4 regions of the Serratia sp. TSA_130.1 genome follow, and region 1 is predicted to be linked to each of the others. Evidence: predicted binding sites of a transcription regulator. Region 1 holds the regulator's gene; each other region holds the start of a gene.

Evidence for each region. The regulator PhoB, encoded in region 1, activates phosphate uptake and scavenging genes when phosphate is short. The targets are predictions, from matches to a motif close to CTGTCATAAAACTGNCNNAT.
Region 2: the regulator PhoB is predicted to act here: its motif matches at 3,098-3,117, upstream of pitA (inorganic phosphate transporter PitA).
Region 3: the regulator PhoB is predicted to act here: its motif matches at 1,572-1,591, upstream of phoA (alkaline phosphatase).
Region 4: the regulator PhoB is predicted to act here: its motif matches at 1,928-1,947, upstream of opgB (phosphatidylglycerol--membrane-oligosaccharide glycerophosphotransferase).

The regions. Positions count from the first base shown of each region.
Region 1 covers NZ_JBQZFS010000002.1:1,123,612-1,128,185, reverse strand. The annotation lists gene sbcC (exonuclease subunit SbcC) at 1-1,115, opposite strand, end outside; gene sbcD (exonuclease subunit SbcD) at 1,112-2,344, opposite strand; gene phoB (phosphate response regulator transcription factor PhoB) at 2,560-3,249, shown strand; gene phoR (phosphate regulon sensor histidine kinase PhoR) at 3,274-4,574, shown strand, end outside.
Region 2 covers NZ_JBQZFS010000008.1:178,836-183,409, forward strand. The annotation lists gene ACUTQY_RS22570 (nucleoside hydrolase) at 1-591, shown strand, start outside; gene add (adenosine deaminase) at 601-1,593, shown strand; gene ACUTQY_RS22580 (BaiN/RdsA family NAD(P)/FAD-dependent oxidoreductase) at 1,623-2,822, opposite strand; gene pitA (inorganic phosphate transporter PitA) at 3,123-4,574, shown strand, end outside.
Region 3 covers NZ_JBQZFS010000002.1:547,194-551,767, forward strand. The annotation lists gene ACUTQY_RS09270 (ArsR/SmtB family transcription factor) at 67-750, shown strand; gene ACUTQY_RS09275 (glutathione S-transferase N-terminal domain-containing protein) at 825-1,532, shown strand; gene phoA (alkaline phosphatase) at 1,664-3,091, shown strand; gene ACUTQY_RS09285 (malate:quinone oxidoreductase) at 3,553-4,574, shown strand, end outside.
Region 4 covers NZ_JBQZFS010000001.1:741,197-745,770, forward strand. The annotation lists gene ACUTQY_RS03440 (ABC transporter permease) at 1-96, shown strand, start outside; gene ACUTQY_RS03445 (ABC transporter substrate-binding protein) at 132-1,067, shown strand; gene ACUTQY_RS03450 (transporter substrate-binding domain-containing protein) at 1,068-1,808, opposite strand; gene opgB (phosphatidylglycerol--membrane-oligosaccharide glycerophosphotransferase) at 2,094-4,397, shown strand; gene ACUTQY_RS03460 (AMP nucleosidase) at 4,537-4,574, shown strand, end outside.

The DNA.
Region 1 (4,574 bases):
TGTGTCGACTGCAGTTGGGCTATTTGGTGGTCAAGCGGAGCGACTTGCTCATCGATCAGCTGTTGCTGCTGCCGCATATGCTCGGCATGGGTTTGCTGCGCCAGGCGGGCTTTTTCCACCGCCTGCTGCAGCGGTGCCAGCTGCGCCGAGTGCTGTTCCTGTTGCTGCGTCAGCTGGGCAGCCTGCTGTTGTATCGTTTGTAGCTCGGTGCGGCAGCGATCGCGTTCGCCGCGCAGCGGCCGCAATTTCTCGGCCGGTTCGCTGAGCGCCAGCCGCTGCAACTGCGGGGCGGCCTCGGCCTGCTCGCGCTGGGCGGTTTCCAGCCGCCGTTGACCCTCGTTTTGCTGTTGCCGGAGGCGTTGCCATTGCTGCAGCCAGCTCAGCGCCTGTTGCTGTTGCTGAGTTTGCTCGCCGAGAGCACTTTCCTGCGCGCTCAGCGCCGTCAGCTGTTCAGTCAGGGAGTGGCGCTGTTCATCATTCAGCAACTCGATGCCGCTGGCGCGCTGGTGCAACGCATCCAGGTCGGTTTTGGCCTGCTTGTGCGACTCGAACACCTGTTCGGACAACCGCCCGTAGATTTCGGTGCCGGTCAGCTCTTCCAGCAGCTCGGCGCGATCGTTGGCGTCGGCGTTGAGGAACGCGGCAAACTGCCCTTGAGACAGCATCATCGATTTGGTGAAGCGGCCGAAGTCCAGCCCGGTGATGGCGGCGGTGATCTCCAGCTTGTCGCGTACCTTATCCGCCAGGATCTTGCCGTCCTCGCGGCGCGCCAGTTCGACCTTCGGCGCCTGCAGATTGCCGTCCGGCGCATTTTTGGCGCGGCGCTGGCTCCAAAAGGCGCGATAGCCGATGCCCTTGACCTCGAATTCGACCTCCGCCAGCGACTCGGCGGTGTGGCGGGTCATCAGCTCATTCTGGCTCGGCGTGACGTTGAGGCGCGGCGTTTGGTGATACAGCGCCAGGCAAATGGCGTCCAGCAGGGTGGTTTTGCCCGCGCCGGTCGGGCCGGTAATGGCGAACAGGCCGTTGCTGGCGAAAGGCTCGGCGGTGAAGTCAATTTTCCATTCGCCCTGCAGCGAGTTGAGGTTTTTTAACCGCAGGCTGAGGATCTTCATGAATTCGTCTCCTCGGCGTTATGCTGCACCGCCTCGACCACCTGGCGGAACATCTGGCGCATCCGCTGTTGACGCGTTTCGGGCATCTCAGCCTCCTGCGCCAGGCGCCGTTCGAACACTTCGTTGACGCTCAGCTCGTTCAGCGTTTCCTTATCCTGCTGCGCAATCGCCTGGCGGCGCTGCTCTTTGCTGCGCCGTAGCAGCACCACTTCCACTGGCAGCTCATCCGCCAGCAGCTGGATGCGGCGCTGGATGTCGCTGAGGTAGTCCTGCGTCGCCACTTCGATATCCAGCCACACCGGCCGCTCGCCGGCATAGTCGGCAAATTGCCGCAGCTGCCGTTCGATCTCGGCCAGATCGCCTTTGATCAGCTGCATGGGCTGGAACTGCGGGATCGTTAACGCGTCAACCCGCTGCAGGGTGCCGTCGGCGAAATCCACCAGGAAGACGCTTTTGGCTTTGCCCAGCTCATCGAAGCTGAGCGGGATCGGCGAGCCGCTATAGCGAATATGCTCCGATTTGGCGACGTTCTGCGCGCGGTGAATGTGGCCCAGCGCGATATAGTCGGCGGGCGGGAAAGCCTGCGCCGGGAAGGCGTCGAGGGTGCCGATATAGATGTCGCGCACCGAGTCGGAGGTGGTGACGCCGACGGTGGTCAGGTGGCCGGTGGCGACGATCGGCAGCGGCAAGCCCAGCTGGTCGCGGCGCTCGCAGGCCGCCTGATACAGCGTCTGATAATGTTCGGCGATGGCTTCCTGCAGCGCCTGCTGTTTCTGTGCGCCGGATTCGCCGGCGCGGCTGGTGAGCAGATCGCGCGGCCGCAGGAACGGAATGGCGCACAGCACCGCGCCCGGCTGGCCGTCGCGCCGGTTCAGCACCACGATTTGCTGTTCCGGAGCGCCCTGCGCGCTGGCGATCACCGTGGTGTTCAGGCAGGAGAGTAGCTCCCGCGATTCGTTCAGCGTCGCCACCGAGTCATGGTTGCCGCCCAGCACCACCAGCTGGCAGCCGGTGCGCTGCAGTTCCACCACGAAGCGGTTGTACAGTTCGCGGGCATAGCTGGGCGGTGAGCCGGTATCGAACAGATCCCCGGCGACGATCAGCGCATCCACCTGCTGCTGCTCGATCTGCTCGATCAGCCAGTTCAGAAAAGCCTGGTGCTCGGCGGCGCGGCTTTTGGTGAAAAAGTACTGGCCAAGATGCCAGTCAGAGGTGTGGATCAGGCGCATGACACTCCCGGATGCAAAGATAATGGCGATGATTATAAAGGCCGCGGCGGCGGCTGTCCCGGCGCAATGGCGATGACCATGGAATGATTTTTCTTTGCGCCGGGAAATAATCGCTATGCTTACTGCCTATAACAGCCGGTTTTTTTCATAAAAGTGTCACAAAACTGACGCATAATGGCGCCCGAAAAGTCGCTAACACATTGGCAGGATTGACGATGGCAAGACGCATACTGGTGGTGGAAGACGAAGCGCCGATCCGTGAGATGGTGTGCTTTGTGTTGGAACAAAATGGTTACCAACCGTTGGAAGCCGAGGATTATGACAGCGCCGTGACGCGTCTGTCTGAGCCGTTCCCTGATTTGGTGTTGCTTGACTGGATGTTGCCCGGGGGTTCCGGCATTCAGTTTATCAAACATATGAAGCGCGAAGCGCTGACCCGCGATATCCCGGTGATGATGTTGACCGCGCGCGGCGAAGAAGAAGACCGGGTACGCGGCCTGGAAGTGGGGGCGGATGATTACATCACCAAGCCGTTCTCGCCCAAGGAGCTGGTGGCGCGCATCAAGGCGGTCATGCGCCGCATTTCACCGATGGCGGTGGAGGAGGTGATTGAAATGCAAGGGCTGAGCCTGGACCCGTCCTCCCACCGCGTGATGGCGAACGATCAGGCGCTGGACATGGGGCCGACCGAGTTCAAGCTGCTGCACTTCTTTATGACCCACCCGGAGCGGGTTTATAGCCGTGAGCAGTTGCTTAATCACGTCTGGGGCACTAACGTTTATGTGGAAGACCGTACCGTTGACGTGCATATCCGTCGGCTCCGCAAGGCGTTAGAAACCAGTGGGCATGATAAAATGGTTCAAACCGTTCGGGGCACCGGCTACCGGTTCTCAACGCGCTACTGATCGCGCTGCGCTGGAGAATATGCCGTGTTAGAACGTCTGTCGTGGAAGAGGCTGGCTCTGGAGCTGGCTCTTTTTTGTTTGCCCGCCTTACTGCTGGGGCTGATTTTCGGTTATCTGCCCTGGTTCCTGCTGGCCTCCGCGCTGGCTGCGCTGGTGTGGAATTTCTACAACCAGCTCAAACTCTCCCATTGGCTGTGGATCGACCGCAGCATGACGCCGCCGCCCGGCCGCTGGAGCTGGGAGCCGCTGTTTTATGGCCTGTATCAGATGCAGCAGCGCAACCGCCGCCGCCGGCGCGAGCTGGCGCTGCTTATCAAGCGTTTTCGCAGCGGGGCCGAATCGCTGCCTGACGCGGTGGTGATGACCACCGTCGAGGGCAACATCTTCTGGTGCAACGGGCTGGCGCAGCATCTGCTCGGCTTCCGCTGGCCGGAAGACAACGGCCAGCACATCCTTAACCTGCTGCGTTATCCGGAATTCAGCCACTATCTGCAACAGCAGGAGTTTTCGCGTCCGCTGACGCTGCAGTTGAACAACGAACACTACGTCGAATTCCGCGTGATGCCGTATTCCGAAGGGCAGTTGCTGATGGTGGCGCGCGACGTCACCCAGATGCGCCAGCTGGAGGGCGCGCGGCGCAACTTCTTCGCCAACGTCAGCCATGAGCTGCGCACGCCGCTGACGGTGCTGCAGGGCTACCTGGAGATGATGGGCGACGAAGAGCAGGACGGTTCGCTGCGCAGCAAGGCGCTCAGCACCATGCAAGAGCAGACCCGCCGGATGGACGGGCTGGTCAAGCAACTGCTGACGCTGTCGCGCATCGAGGCGGCGCCCAATGTCGACATGAACGAGCGGGTGGATATCCCGCTGATGCTGCGGGTGTTGCAGCGCGAGGCGCAATCGCTGAGCGGCGGCAATCATGAGATCACCTTCCGGGTGAACGAACAGCTCAACGTGTTCGGCAATGAAGACCAGTTGCGCAGCGCGGTGTCTAACCTGGTGTACAACGCGGTCAACCACACGCCGAAGGGCACCCATATCGAAGTGAGCTGGCAACAGACGGCGCATGGCGCGCAGTTCCAGGTCAGCGACAACGGGCCGGGCATCGCCGCCGAACACCTTCCGCGCCTGACCGAGCGTTTTTACCGCGTCGACAAGGCCCGCTCGCGCCAGACCGGCGGCAGCGGGCTGGGGCTGGCGATCGTCAAGCACGCGCTCAGCCATCACGACGCGCGGCTGGAGATCCTCAGCGAACCGGGGATCGGCACCCGCTTTATCTTTACCTTACCCAATCGGTTGATTGTTCCCGCCGCTTTATCAGAGAA
Region 2 (4,574 bases), on a different contig from region 1:
CTGGAAATCGTCACCCTGGGGCCGCTGACCAATCTCGCGATGGCGGTGCTGAAAGCGCCCGCGCTGGCCGAAAAAGTGAAGCGCGTGTATGTCATGGGCGGTTCCGGACTGACGCCCGGCAATATCACCCCGCTGGCCGAATTTAATTTTTACGCCGACGCCGAGGCTGCGCATCTGGTGCTCACTGCCGGGCTGCCGCTCACTCTCGTCGGCTGGGAGATCGGCATGGGGGAAGCGTTTATCGACGAACGCGATATAGAACGATTGAATAACCTCGGCGAACTGGGACGCTTTGCCGTGCGCTGCAATCGCGCGCTGATGGCGTTCAACGCACGGCGCACCGAACGCAAAGGGTTTGATTTGCCCGATCCGACCACCATGGCGGTGGCGCTCTATCCAGATATCGTCGAGACCAGTCTGGAAGCGTATTCATGGGTAGAATATAAAAGTGAGAGGTCTTACGGCCATTACGTCATCGATTCCACTCAGCTTACCGGCGAACCGGCCAATGCGCGCGTGATTACCCGCATTAAGCCCGGCCTGTTTAAAGAAAAACTGTTCTCGTTGTTATCTCAGCCGTTAATGAAATAAGTGACCCGCATGAAATTCGATCCAAGAAAATTGAAGAAAGTGGAATTACACGTCCATTTGGATACCTGTTTAAGCTACCACTATTTAAAAAAGGTCGACCCGCAAATAACCAGAACGGCATTTAATCGGCAATTTGTCGCGGCGAAACGATGCGCCGATCTGGGGGACTTTCTAAGCAAGATAGCGCCGCAAATAGATCTATTGCAGACAAGCCAGGCGATAGCGCTGGCCGTCGAGGACTTATTCGCGCAGTTGGCGGCGGATAATGTCATCTATGCCGAGCTGCGCTTCGCGCCGCTGCTGCATACCCGGCTGGGGTTAACCGGCGAAGCGGTGGTCGAGACGGTGCTGGCGGCCATGCATAACGCCTCGCGGGCTTACGGCATCGCCGCCGGGCTTATCCTATGCACGCTGCGGCATTTCGACGCGGCCGCCAGCCTGCAAACGGCGAAGCTGGTTATCGATTATCAGGGAAGCGGCGTGGTGGCGCTGGATTTGGCCGCCGATGAAGCACGTTACCCGCTGACCCACCATGTGGCGGCCTTTCGCACCGTGCTTGCCGCCGGCGGCAACGTCATCGCCCACGCCGGTGAGGCGAAAGGCCCCGACAGCGTGCGGGAAACGCTAGATAGGCTGCAGGTGTCACGCATCGGCCACGGCGTCAGAAGCATCGAGGACCCTGCGCTCGTCGAGCGCCTGGTAGCCACCGGCGTCCTGCTCGAGATCTGCCCCAGCTGCAATCTCACCTGCAATTTGTTCGACAGCATCGACGATCATCCGATAGATCGGCTCAAAAAGTGGGGGGTGCGGCTAAACGTGAATACCGATGCGCGCACCGTCGTCGATACCACGCTGAACAAGGAGTACCAGCTGTTGCATGACGCCTTCGGCTGGCAGGATGACGATTTTAACCGCAGCAACCGACAGGCGCTGGAGGCGAGTTTTCTCGACGGCGATACTAAAATTAAATTAATGAGTCAGCTCAATGCCGGGTCGATGTGACCCGGCGCGTTTCAAGGCCAACCGGCGTTTTAACGCCCCTGCGCCGCCAGCGCCTGGGCGCAGGCCCAGGCCGAGCTCCAGGCCCACTGGAAGTTGTAACCGCCCAGCCACCCGGTCACGTCCACCACTTCGCCGATAAAATAGAGCCCCGGCGCCTTGTGGGCTTCCATCGTCTTGGAAGAAAGTTCGTTGGTGTCGACGCCGCCGAGCGTCACCTCCGCCGTGCGATAACCCTCGGTGCCGTTCGGCTGCACGCGCCAGTTCTGCAACAGATCCACCAGTGCCGCCTGCTGCGGCGCATTCAGCTGCTTCAGCGTCGCCTCCGGCAGTTGTCCCAGGGTCTGCAAGCATTCCACCAGCCGCTTCGGCAAGTGCAGCGCCAGGGTGTTTTTCAGGCTTTGGTTAGGGTGCTGCAGGCGCTGTTCATCAAGGAAGCCCGCCAGATCAAGCTCAGGAAGTAAGTTAATGCTCACATACTCACCCGGTTGCCAGTAGCTGGACAGCTGCAATACCGCCGGGCCGGACAGGCCGCGATGGGTGAACAGGATGCTTTCACGGAAGCTGACGCCGTTCTCGGCGGTGATCACCGCCGGCACCGACACGCCGGACAGCGTTTGCACATGCTCCAGCAGCGGCTTATGCAGGGTAAACGGCACCAGCCCGGCGCGCGTCGGCAGCACCCTGAGGCCGAACTGCTCCGCCAGCTTGTAACCGAACGGCGAGGCGCCCAGCCCCGGCATGGATAATCCGCCGCTGGCCACCACAAGTGAGCGAGCACTTACTTTTTCGCCATTCAGCGCCAGCGCGTAGCCGTTCTCGGTTTTCTCCACGCCCAGCACTTCGCTGCGCAGGCGCATCGTCACCTGGCCCAGCTCGCACTCTTTGACCAGCAGATCCACCACCTGCTGCGCCGAATCGTCGCAGAACAGCTGCCCCAGCGTTTTTTCATGGTAGGCGATGCCGTAACGGTTGATCAGATCGATGAAGTCCCACTGGGTGTAGCGCGCCAGCGCCGACTTGCAAAAATGCGGGTTGTTCGACAGATAGGCCGCCGGTTCGGCGTACATGTTGGTGAAGTTGCAGCGCCCGCCGCCGGACATCAGGATCTTGCGGCCCGGTTTTTTGCCGTTGTCGAGCAGCAACACGCGGCAACCGAGTTGCCCCGCCTGCGCGGCGCAAAACATGCCGGCGGCGCCCGCCCCAATCACTACGACATCAAACTGTTCCACCTGAGCCTCACTTATCAAAACCACAATCGCGACAAAAGAGCGCCATATTACGCCGTTTCACCGCCGGTCACCGCCAAATTCACGGCGGCAGATTGTAAAGCCCCCGCGCCGCCAACGCCATAGTAAGAAAATATTACAGAGGTCAGAGCAGATTAACGCATTGATATTCCATATTTTTGTTATAGACACGCCACCATTTCGTCATGTCCAAATCAAAAAAACGTCATATTTTCCTTTTCCCCGGCACCGGTTGTCACTGATAATGCGCGGCGTTCATGTCCACAAACTGGCGTAACGCTTATGCTGCATTTGTTCGCTGGCCTGGATTTCCATACCGGCCTGATGTTAATTCTCGCATTGTTGTTCGTGTTGTTTTATGAAGCCATCAACGGTTTTCATGATACGGCCAATGCGGTCGCTACAGTTATTTATACCCGCGCCATGCGCTCGCAACTTGCGGTCGTGATGGCAGGTTTGTTCAACTTTCTTGGCGTAATGCTCGGCGGTTTGAGTGTTGCTTACGCCATCGTCCACTTGTTGCCTACCGATCTGTTGTTGAACGTCAGTTCAGCACACGGATTAGCCATGGTCTTCTCCATGCTGTTGGCGGCAATCATCTGGAACCTCGGCACCTGGTATTTCGGTCTGCCGGCGTCCAGTTCCCATACGCTGATAGGCGCAATCATCGGTGTCGGTTTAACCAACGCCCTGATGACCCACACTTCGGTCGTGGATGCGCTTAACGTCCCGAAAATGATTGGCATTTTCCTTTCTCTGCTGTTCTCGCCGCTGGTCGGCATGATGGTGGCGGGAGTAATGGTGTTCGCCTTGCGCCGCTATTGGAGTGGCACCAAGAAACGCCAGCGTATCCACATGACCCCAGCGGAACGTGAAAAGGTCGACGGCAAACGCAAGCCGCCGTTCTGGACCCGTATCGCGCTGATCCTGTCGGCGATTGGCGTCAGCTTCTCGCACGGCGCCAACGACGGTCAGAAAGGCATCGGCCTTATCATGCTGGTGTTGATCGGCGTTGCCCCGGCCGGCTTCGTGGTCAATATGAATGCAACCGGTTATGACATCACCCGTACGCGTGACGCCGTGACCCACCTGCAGCAATATTACCAGCAGCACGGCGACGCGCTGTCGCATGCGGTGTCGTTGACGCCGCTGGTGCCAAGCCCGGATGACGAAGCCACGCCTGGCAAACCGGCCGAGTTCCACTGCGACAGTTCGCGCGCCATGCCGGCGATCGAGCTGGCTCAGGGCATGCTGACCAACCTGCAAAGCTACGATCAGTTGACGGTTGAGCAGCGCAGCCATTTGCGCCGCCTGCTGATGTGCGTGACCGACACGGCGGATAAAGTCGCCAAGCTGCCGGAAACCTCATCCGCCGACCAGCGCTTCCTGAAGAACCTGCGTCAGGATCTGCTGCAGACCGTCGAGTACGCGCCGATGTGGATCATCGTCGCCGTCGCGCTGGCGCTGTCGCTCGGCACCATGGTGGGCTGGAAACGCGTAGCCACCACCATCGGCGAGAAGATCGGCAAGAAAGGCATGACCTACGCCCAGGGCGTATCGGCCCAGATGACCGCGGCGCTGTCGATCGGCGTGGCGAGTTATACCGGCATGCCGGTCTCCACCACCCACGTTCTCTCTTCGGCGGTTGCCGGGACGATGATCGTGGACGGCGGCGGCGTGCAGAGCAAAACCGTGAAGAACATCCTGTTGGCTTGGGTGCTCACCCTGCCAATC
Region 3 (4,574 bases), 580 kb from region 1:
GCACCAAAGTGCGATGACCACAGGCTAGCAATGGACGCACAGCCATACTTCGTCTAACCTCGAAGTATGTATAACATCGAGATAGAAGATCGTTTAGCGGCGCTGAGCGCCGCCATCGCCGACCGCACCCGGGCGCGCATGCTGTGCCTGTTGATGGACGGGCGCGCCTACACCGCCACCGAGCTCAGCGCGGCGGTCGAGGTCGCCCCGTCCACCGCCAGCGCACATCTGGCGAAGCTGCTGGAGCAGCAGTTGATTGCCTGTGTCAAACAGGGGCGCTATCGCTATTTCCGACTGGCCGGGCAACCGGTGGCCGCAGCGCTGGAAGGCCTGATGGCGCTGGCGGGCGTGCCGCGCCCGTCGCTGAAAAGCCGCACGCCCACCTCGCTGCAATATGCTCGCACCTGCTACGACCATATGGCGGGCGAGGTGGCGGTGAAGCTGCACGATCGGCTGCATGCGCTGAACTGGCTGACCGGCGAGGCAGACTACCGGTTAAGCGACATCGGTCAGGCCGCGCTGGCGCGGCTGGGCGTCGATTGCTCCCCCGCGCCCACCCGCCGCCGCTTCGCCTGCGGCTGCCTGGATTGGAGCGAACGCCGATCTCACCTCGGCGGCGCGCTGGGCGCCGCGCTGTTAGCCGCCTTTATCCAACGCGGCTGGATCCTTCGCCGGCTCGACAGCCGCGAGCTGCAGCTGACCCCCGCCGGTAAAAAAGCGCTGGCCGCACATTTTGACCTCACGGTGTAACCCGGCGACAGGGTAGTTTTACTGCAATACTCTAGGGGTACGCTTAAGCGACCCCGCCAACCCGAGGAGTTTCCATGCTCGATTCCACCCAATTCCCGATCGTCAAACGCTGGCCGGCTCAGCATCCAGAACGGCTGCAGCTCTACTCTCTGCCGACGCCGAACGGCGTCAAAGTCTCCATCATGCTGGAGGAGATCGGCCTGCCTTATGAAGCGCACCTGATCGACATCGGCAACAACGAAACCTGGACGCCGGAATTCCTGGCGCTGAACCCGAACGGCAAGATCCCGGCGATCATCGATCCCGATGGCCCCGGCGGCCGGCCGCTGCCGCTGTTCGAATCCGGCGCCATTCTGCTCTACCTGGCGGAAAAGAGCGGCCGTTTCCTGCCGCAGGACCCGGCGCAGCGTTACGAAACCATTCAATGGGTGTTCTTCCAGATGGCCGCCGTCGGCCCGATGTTCGGCCAGCTCGGTTTCTTCCATAAATTCGCCGGGCGCGAATATGAAGACAAGCGGCCGCTGGAGCGCTACAAAAACGAATCGAAACGCCTGCTCGGCGTGCTGGAAACGCGACTTGAAGGCCGCGACTGGATCATGGGCGCGGAGTACACCATCGCCGATATCTCGCTGCTGGGTTGGGTGCGCAACCTGATCGGCTTCTATGAGGCGCGCGAACTGGTGGAGTTCGACAGTTTCCCTCGCGTCGCGCAGTGGCTGGAGCGCGGTCTGGCGCGCCCGGCGGTGCAGCGTGGGCTCGCTATCCCGGCGCGCGCGGCCTGAGCGTCAAACGGGATGGCCGCCGGGCCGTCCCGCCTTCCGCTGTCATAAAATTGTCATCCCTCTGCTCTACTCTCCTTTCGTAACAATTTGATGTTATTTACATTGTTGTATTACGACAAGGAGCTTACCCCATGCAACCTGCTGTATCCCTGATCGCCGGCGCCGTACTGTCCGCCCTGCTCTGTTCCTCCGCCATCGCGGCGGAAACCTCGGCCAATGCCGATGGCCTGACCGATCGCGCCGCGCGCGGCAACCTCGTCGAACCGGGCGGCGCCCGCCGTCTGGCCGGCGATCAGACCACCGCGCTGAAGGCATCGCTGTCGGACAAAACGGCGAAAAACGTGATCCTGCTGATCGGCGACGGCATGGGGGATTCCGAGATCACCGCCGCGCGCAACTACGCCGAAGGCGCAGGCGGTTACTTCAAGGGCATCGACGCCCTGCCGCTGACCGGACAATACACCCATTACTCGCTGGACAGGAAAACCCACAAGCCGGACTACGTGACCGACTCCGCCGCCTCCGCCACCGCCTGGGCCACCGGGGTGAAAACCTATAACGGCGCGCTCGGCGTGGACGTGAACGGCAAGGATCAACCGACGCTGCTGGAGATCGCCAAGGCGGCCGGCAAGGCCACCGGCAACGTCTCCACCGCCGAGTTGCAAGACGCCACGCCGGCGGCGCTGGTCTCGCACGTCATCTCACGCAAGTGCTATGGGCCGGAGGAAACCAGCGAGAAATGCGCCGCTAACGCGCTGGAAAATGGCGGCCGTGGCTCCATCACCGAACAACTGCTGAAAACCCGCGCCGACGTCACGCTGGGCGGCGGCGCGAAATCGTTCAACCAGCTGGCAAAAAGCGGCGAATGGCAAGGAAAATCGCTGAAGGACCAGGCGGCGGCGCAGGGTTATCAGTGGGTAAGCAACGCCGACGAACTGCAGGCCGTTACCCTCGCCAACCAGCAAAAACCGCTGCTGGGGCTGTTCGCCGACGGCAATATGCCGGTGCGTTGGCTGGGGCCGAAAGCCAGCTACCATGGCAACCTCGACAAACCGGCAGTGACCTGCGAAAACAACCCGGCGCGCACCGCCGCCACGCCAACGCTGGCGGCGATGACCGAAAAAGCGATCGCGCTGTTGAAAGACAACCCGAACGGCTTCTTCCTGCAGGTAGAGGGCGCGTCGATCGATAAACAGGATCACGCCGCCAACCCGTGCGGGCAGATTGGCGAAACCGTCGATCTGGACGAAGCGGTACAAAAAGCGCTGGCCTTCGCCCGCGCCGACGGCAACACGCTGGTGATCGTCACCGCCGACCACGCGCACGCCAGCCAGATCGTCTCCGCCGACGCCAAAGCGCCGGGCCTGACCCAAAAGCTGACCACCAAGGACGGCGCGCCGATGACCCTCAGCTACGGCAACTCTGAAGAGGAATCTCAGGGACACACCGGCACCCAGCTGCGCGTCGCGGCCTACGGCCCGCACGCCGCCAACGTAGTGGGCCTGACCGATCAGACCGATCTGTTCTTCACCATGCGCGATGCGATGGGTATCAAGTAACCGCCCCCTGAACGATGGCCGCCCGCCACGGCGGCCATTTATTATTGGTTACCGCTAGGTATTTGCAATTTAACCGCAATTATTGTGTGATAACGAAATAACGTCTAATTACGCGGCAATTAACCCATGAAAATAACGCGGTTATACGGCCTTTCTTCCCTCTCTGTTTATTCCTGCGACAGCAACCGGCCGTTTTTTGCTTATATTCATTTTTTTTAGTTACAAAAGTAGTTTTTAACATTCTCGCAAACAATAATACCCCGCCAGTAACGTGAACCGATCAATTTGCATCCGGACGGCCTGCAATAGTTCACTTTTCGTTAAAAACCCTATTAACAAAAAGGCATTATCGCTGCCTATCGGCTCACGCCGGGCGGTCGGCTTCATTATTTTCCAGGGTAACTCCCGCTAAATTCTTTCACCTGCAATGAGTAGAATTTACACACAAGAGATTTAATTCAATGAGAAAATTACTCGTCCTGATTTTCAGTCTCAGCCTGTTTAGCGTTACGCAGCAGGCGGCGGCTGAAGAGAAGAATAAAACCGTCGACGTGGTGTTGATCGGCGGCGGCATCATGAGCGCCACCTTGGGTACCTATCTGCATGAGCTGGAGCCGACCTGGACCATCGACATGTACGAGCGCATGAACGGCGTGGCGGAAGAGAGCTCCAACGGCTGGAACAACGCCGGTACCGGCCACTCCGCCTTCAGCGAAATGAACTACACGCCGGAAAAAGCCGATGGCACCATCGACATCAGCAAGGCGGTGAAGGTCAACGAGTCTTTCGAAATCTCTCGCCAGTTCTGGTCTTATCAGGTGAAAAACAATGTCCTGAAAGATCCGAAATCTTTCATTAACAGCGTGCCGCACATGAGCTTCGTGTGGGGCGACGACAACGTCAACTTCCTGCGTAAACGCTATGCGGCGCTGCAGCACAGCACCCTGTTCCGCGGCATGGAATACTCCGAAGATCCTGCGCAGATCAAGCAGTGGGCGCCACTGGTGATGAACGGCCGCGATCCGGCGCAGAAAATCGCCGCGACCCGCATGCCGCTGGGTACCGACGTCAACTTCGGCGTGATCACCCACCAGCTGGTTGACGCGCTGAGCGCCAGCGACAAGTTCAAGCTGAACCTGAGCCACGAAGTGCGCGACATCAAGCGCAACGCCGACCAGACCTGGAGCGTGACCGTTGCCGATCTGAACCGCGACGGCAAAGAAACCACCGTTAACGCCAAGTTCGTGTTCATCGGCGCAGGCGGCGCGTCCCTGACCCTGCTGCAGAAGTCCGGCATCCCAGAAGCCGACGGCTACGGCGGCTTCCCGGTCGGCGGCCAGTTCCTGGTCACCACCAACCCGGAGATCGCCAACCAGCACCTGGCCAAAGTGTATGGCCTGGCCAGCGTAGGTTCACCGCCGATGTCCGTGCCTCACCTGGATACCCGCATGCTGGACGGCAAGCGCGTGCTGTTGTTCGGGCC
Region 4 (4,574 bases), on a different contig from region 1:
GCGCTGTTTATTTTGGTGCTGATGACCGTGCTGCTGTGGGCCGCGGTGGATGCGCTGCTGCGGCGCCTGATCGCCTGGGCGCCGGAAAACGACTGATGATTGCAACCATAACCAGGGATAAAGGAACGACCATGATCAAACAAACCGTTTGCGGGCTGCTGCTCGGCGCCGCCCTCACCGGCCAGGCCGGCGCGGCCGACAAGCTGACGCTGGTGCTCGACTGGTACATCAACCCCGATCACGCGCCGATTATGGTGGCCGAGCAGATCGGCGCCTTCAAGGCCGCAGGGCTGGACGTCAAGATCGTGCCGCCGTCCGATCCGGCGCTGCCGCCGCGGCTGGTGGCCGCCAAACAGGCCGACCTCGCCATCACCTATCAGCCGCAGCTGCATTTCTTCGCCGATCAGGGCCTGCCGCTGATGCGCGTCGGCACGCTGATCAACACGCCGTTGAATACGGTGATCGCGCTGGATAAAAGCATCACGTCGCCGGCGGATCTCAAGGGCAAAACGGTGGGCTACTCGGTCAGCGGCATCGAACAGGCGACGCTGGCCACCATGGTCGAGCACGAGCACCTCAAGCCGCAGGACATCAAGCTCATCAACGTCAACTTCCAGCTGACCAGCGCCCTGCTGGCGGGCCAGGTCGATGCGGTGATCGGCGGCTACCGCAATATCGAAGCGCTGGAGCTGAAGCTGCAGGGCAAAAAGCCGGTGGTGTTCAACGTCGAAGACTACGGCGTGCCGGCCTACGACGAGCTGATCATCGTCGCCAACCGCGATGCGGTGAACGAGCCGAAAATCCGCAAGTTCCTCGCCGCGCTGAAGCAAGGCAGCGACTACCTGCATGCGCACCCGCAGGACACCTGGCTGGCGTTCGCCAAGGCGCACCCGGAGCTGAATACCGAGCTGAACAAACAGGCGTGGCAAGCCAGCCTGCCGCTGTTCGCGCGCGATCCAGCCAAGTTGGATCGGGCCCGCTATGAGGCTTACGAACAGTTCCTGTTCGACAACAAGCTGATCAAGAAAATCACCCCGGTAGACCAGTATGCGGTGGAGCTCGACTGATCACGCCGAGGCGGCCGGCGGCGCCACCGTCACCTCGCCCTGGCCGCTGCGCTGCAAGGCCGCCTTCACCAGCCCGTTGGCCTTGCAGCGTTCGATAAACGCGTTCACGTAGGCGGCGCCCTGCGCTTTTTGCCTCGGCACCGCCATCGCCTGGCGAATGGCGGTGAAATGCCCATCCAGCACCCGGTAGCCGGGATGGGCGGCCGCGGCGGCCAGCAGCGGTTGACGCACGCCGGCCGCCGCCTCCAGCCCGCGTTCGAAAAACAGCGCGATCGCCTCGGCGGAAGTAGCCGCTCGCACCAGCTGCGCCTGCTGCAGCGTGCGCGACAAAAACAGATCGTACGCGGCGCCCTGGCCGACCGCGATGCGCACCTCCGGCCTGTCGAGCTGCGCCACCTCAAAGTAAGGCGCGTCGTTCGCCACCAGGTAAGTCCCCTCAATGATCACGTAGGGTTCGCTGAAGGCGATTTGCGCCGCGCGCACCGGCTCGATGGCCATAAACGCCAGATTCCAGGCGCCGCTGTCCAGGTCGGCGAACACCTTGCCGGCCGCGTCATAGGTCACCAGCTCCAGCGCCACGTCCAGTTCGCGAGCCAGCGCGGCGGCCAGCTCCACCGAAGCGCCTTGCGGTTTACCGCCGGGCCCGGCCTGCGCCAGCACCGGATTGCCGAGATTGATCGCCGCGCGCAACACGCCTTGCGGGGCCAGATCGTCGAGTACCGCTGCGGAAATCGTCTGCATACTTCCTCCTGAATGGCTGATGGACGCGCCGTCGTGGCGCTCATTAAGCGTAGAGCGAAACCTCCGACCAGCAAGATTTCGCCGCCGCGGCCGCCGCCGACGTGATTAACGTCACACTATTGTCATAAAAATGTACAATAGCCGCCGACCGTCGGCCGGAGCGGGACATCGCGCGTTGTTCCGCCGCCGACAATAGGCTATACCCTTCACTTTTCGCGCCGCGGCACGGTCGGCGGCGCAGACCAGGGCAGCAACGTTTTTTTCCAATCAGACAAGGTTTGGCGGATGGTTCTCGCAGTCGTTTCGTTTGTTCTTTTTTTGGCGTCGATCTTGATTTATCGCACCCGGGCCGCCGCCAACCGCTGGTGGTTCGCCATTCTGCTGACGCTGCTCGGCAGCTATCTGGTGCTGAACGTCATTCTGATCGCCAGCAACTACTTCACCGGCGACGGCATCACCGATGCGGTGATCTACACCGTCACCAGCAGCCTCAAAGGCGCGGGCATCAGCAAATACGTGCTGCCGTTCATCGGCCTGCTGGCGGCGCTGGGGCTTATCTTCGCGGTGCTGGCCCGCAGCCTGCTGCGCCGCAAGGCCAAAGGCAGCAGCGTGGCCTACAGCCTCGTCGCCGTGCTGCTGGCGCTGTTCTCGGTCGGCACCACCCCGGCGTTTCAGGACATCTCGCTGCTGGTCAAGAGCCAGATCGTCGGCGATACCGCCGATTTCACCACCTACTACAAGGCGCCGAAAAAGACCGTGCAGGGCAAGCGGCCGAACCTGGTGTACATCTATGCCGAGAGCCTGGAGCGCACCTACTTCGATACCGAGCTGTTTCCCGGCCTGGCCGACGAGCTGAACGCCCTGCGCGCAGACAGCATCGATTTCAGCAACACCCAGCAGCTGCCGGGCACCGGTTACACCATCGCCGGCATGGTCGCCTCACAGTGCGGCATTCCGCTGTTCGCGCCCTTCGACGGCAACGCCTCCAGCGCGGTCTCCACCTTCTACCCGGAGAACGTCTGCCTGGGCGACGTGCTGAAGGCCGCCGGCTACAGCAACTCTTTCTATCAGGGCGCCGAGCTGGCGTTCGCCGGCAAAGACACCTTCCTGAAATCCCACGGCTTCGACCACGTTTACGGTTTCAAAGAGCTGCGCGAACAGGTCGCCGATCCGAGCTACAAAAACGACTGGGGCTGGTACGACGACAGCGTGCTGGACGTGGTGTACGGCAAGTTCGTCGAGCTGTCCAAACAGCGCCAGCCGTTCTCGCTGTTTACCCTGACCGTCGATACCCATCACCCGGACGGTTTTATCTCCGCCGGCTGCAGCAAGAAAAGCTACGCCTGGCAGAACAAGGAAAACCGCTCGCTGAGCGCGGTGGCCTGCAGCCAGCAACACATCGCCGCGCTGATCGACAAAATCAAACGCTCGCCCTATTTCAGCAACACCGTGATCGTGGTGTCCTCCGATCATCTGGCGATGAACAACACCGCCTACGACATCCTGACCAAACAGAAGCGCCGCAACCTGTTCTTTATCATCGACGGCACCCGGCCGCAGGCGGAGCAGCGCAACGAGAAACGCAGCACGCTGGATAACGGCGCCACGGTGCTGGACGTGATGGGCGGTGACAACTATATCGGCCTCGGCCGCAGCAGCCTGTCGGCGCCGTCGCTGTCTACGGTGTTCCTGAATATCGAAGAGAAAATCAACGGCTGGAAACCGGCGGTGATCAATCAGTGGGGCCTGCCGAACCGCATCAGCGACTACAGCGTGGACACGCGCCAGCGCAGCTTCAGCTTCTCCGGCGTCACCTACAAGGTGCCGTTCATCCTGCGGGTGGGCGACAACCGCATCGAACCGATGTTCAACGTCTACCTCTCCACCCCGCTGCGCAAGCAGCTGGCCGGGCTGGGGGCGGGGGAGAAATTCGTCTGGGTCGATAAATGCTACGAGATCGGCCGGGTCTGGGCGCCGCAGCTGGCGCTGAGCACCGACATCTGCGTGGCCTCCGGCACCCTGGCCTCGCCGCCGCAGATCGTGCAGGCCAGCGGCGAGCGCTTCCGCGGCAAGGTGAACTTTACCGGCCCGGCGGCGGACAGCGTCGCCGATTACCAAAACGCCGTCGCCCGCCTGCAGGTGGACGACGCGGCGATGAAGTACCGGGCGGACGCCATCGAGTTCATGCTGCCCGGCATGCCGGAACAGGTGAAAGCCATTACCGGCGTCTCCGCCGTCGAGGAGTGGGGCCGCTGGTCCGACGCCAACCTGGCGCCGGCGGTCGACATCGATTATGTCGATCCGCTGCCGAAAACCTTCGATCTGGTGCTGCGCGCCCGCGCCTACGGCAACAACGTCGGCGAACCGATTTCGGTGCGCGTCGGCGACGAAGAGCGCTTCGTGTCGCTCGGCGAGCAGGACAGCACCGTCACCCTGCGTTTCGACAACCCGCGCGGCGCGCAGAAGATCAGCATTACCCCGCCGGCACCGACCGAGCCGAAAGAGAGCGCCAGCGGCGGCTTCACGCCGAAGAAGCTGGGCATCGGCCTGGTATCGCTGAAGGTCGAAGCGGCCGCTCCCGCCTCCTGATCCCCCCGCCTTCACGGGCGCGGTAATTTCTTTGCCGCGCCCGTCATTTCGACCAAGCTTTTACGCCCTGCTTCGGCTAACCTGTGACGGTGAAACGCCGCCAATCCCGCCCCAGAGCCGGGACATCGAAGGAGAAAGTATGAGCTATGCCCCACCTCGCAGCGGCCTCAGCGCCGA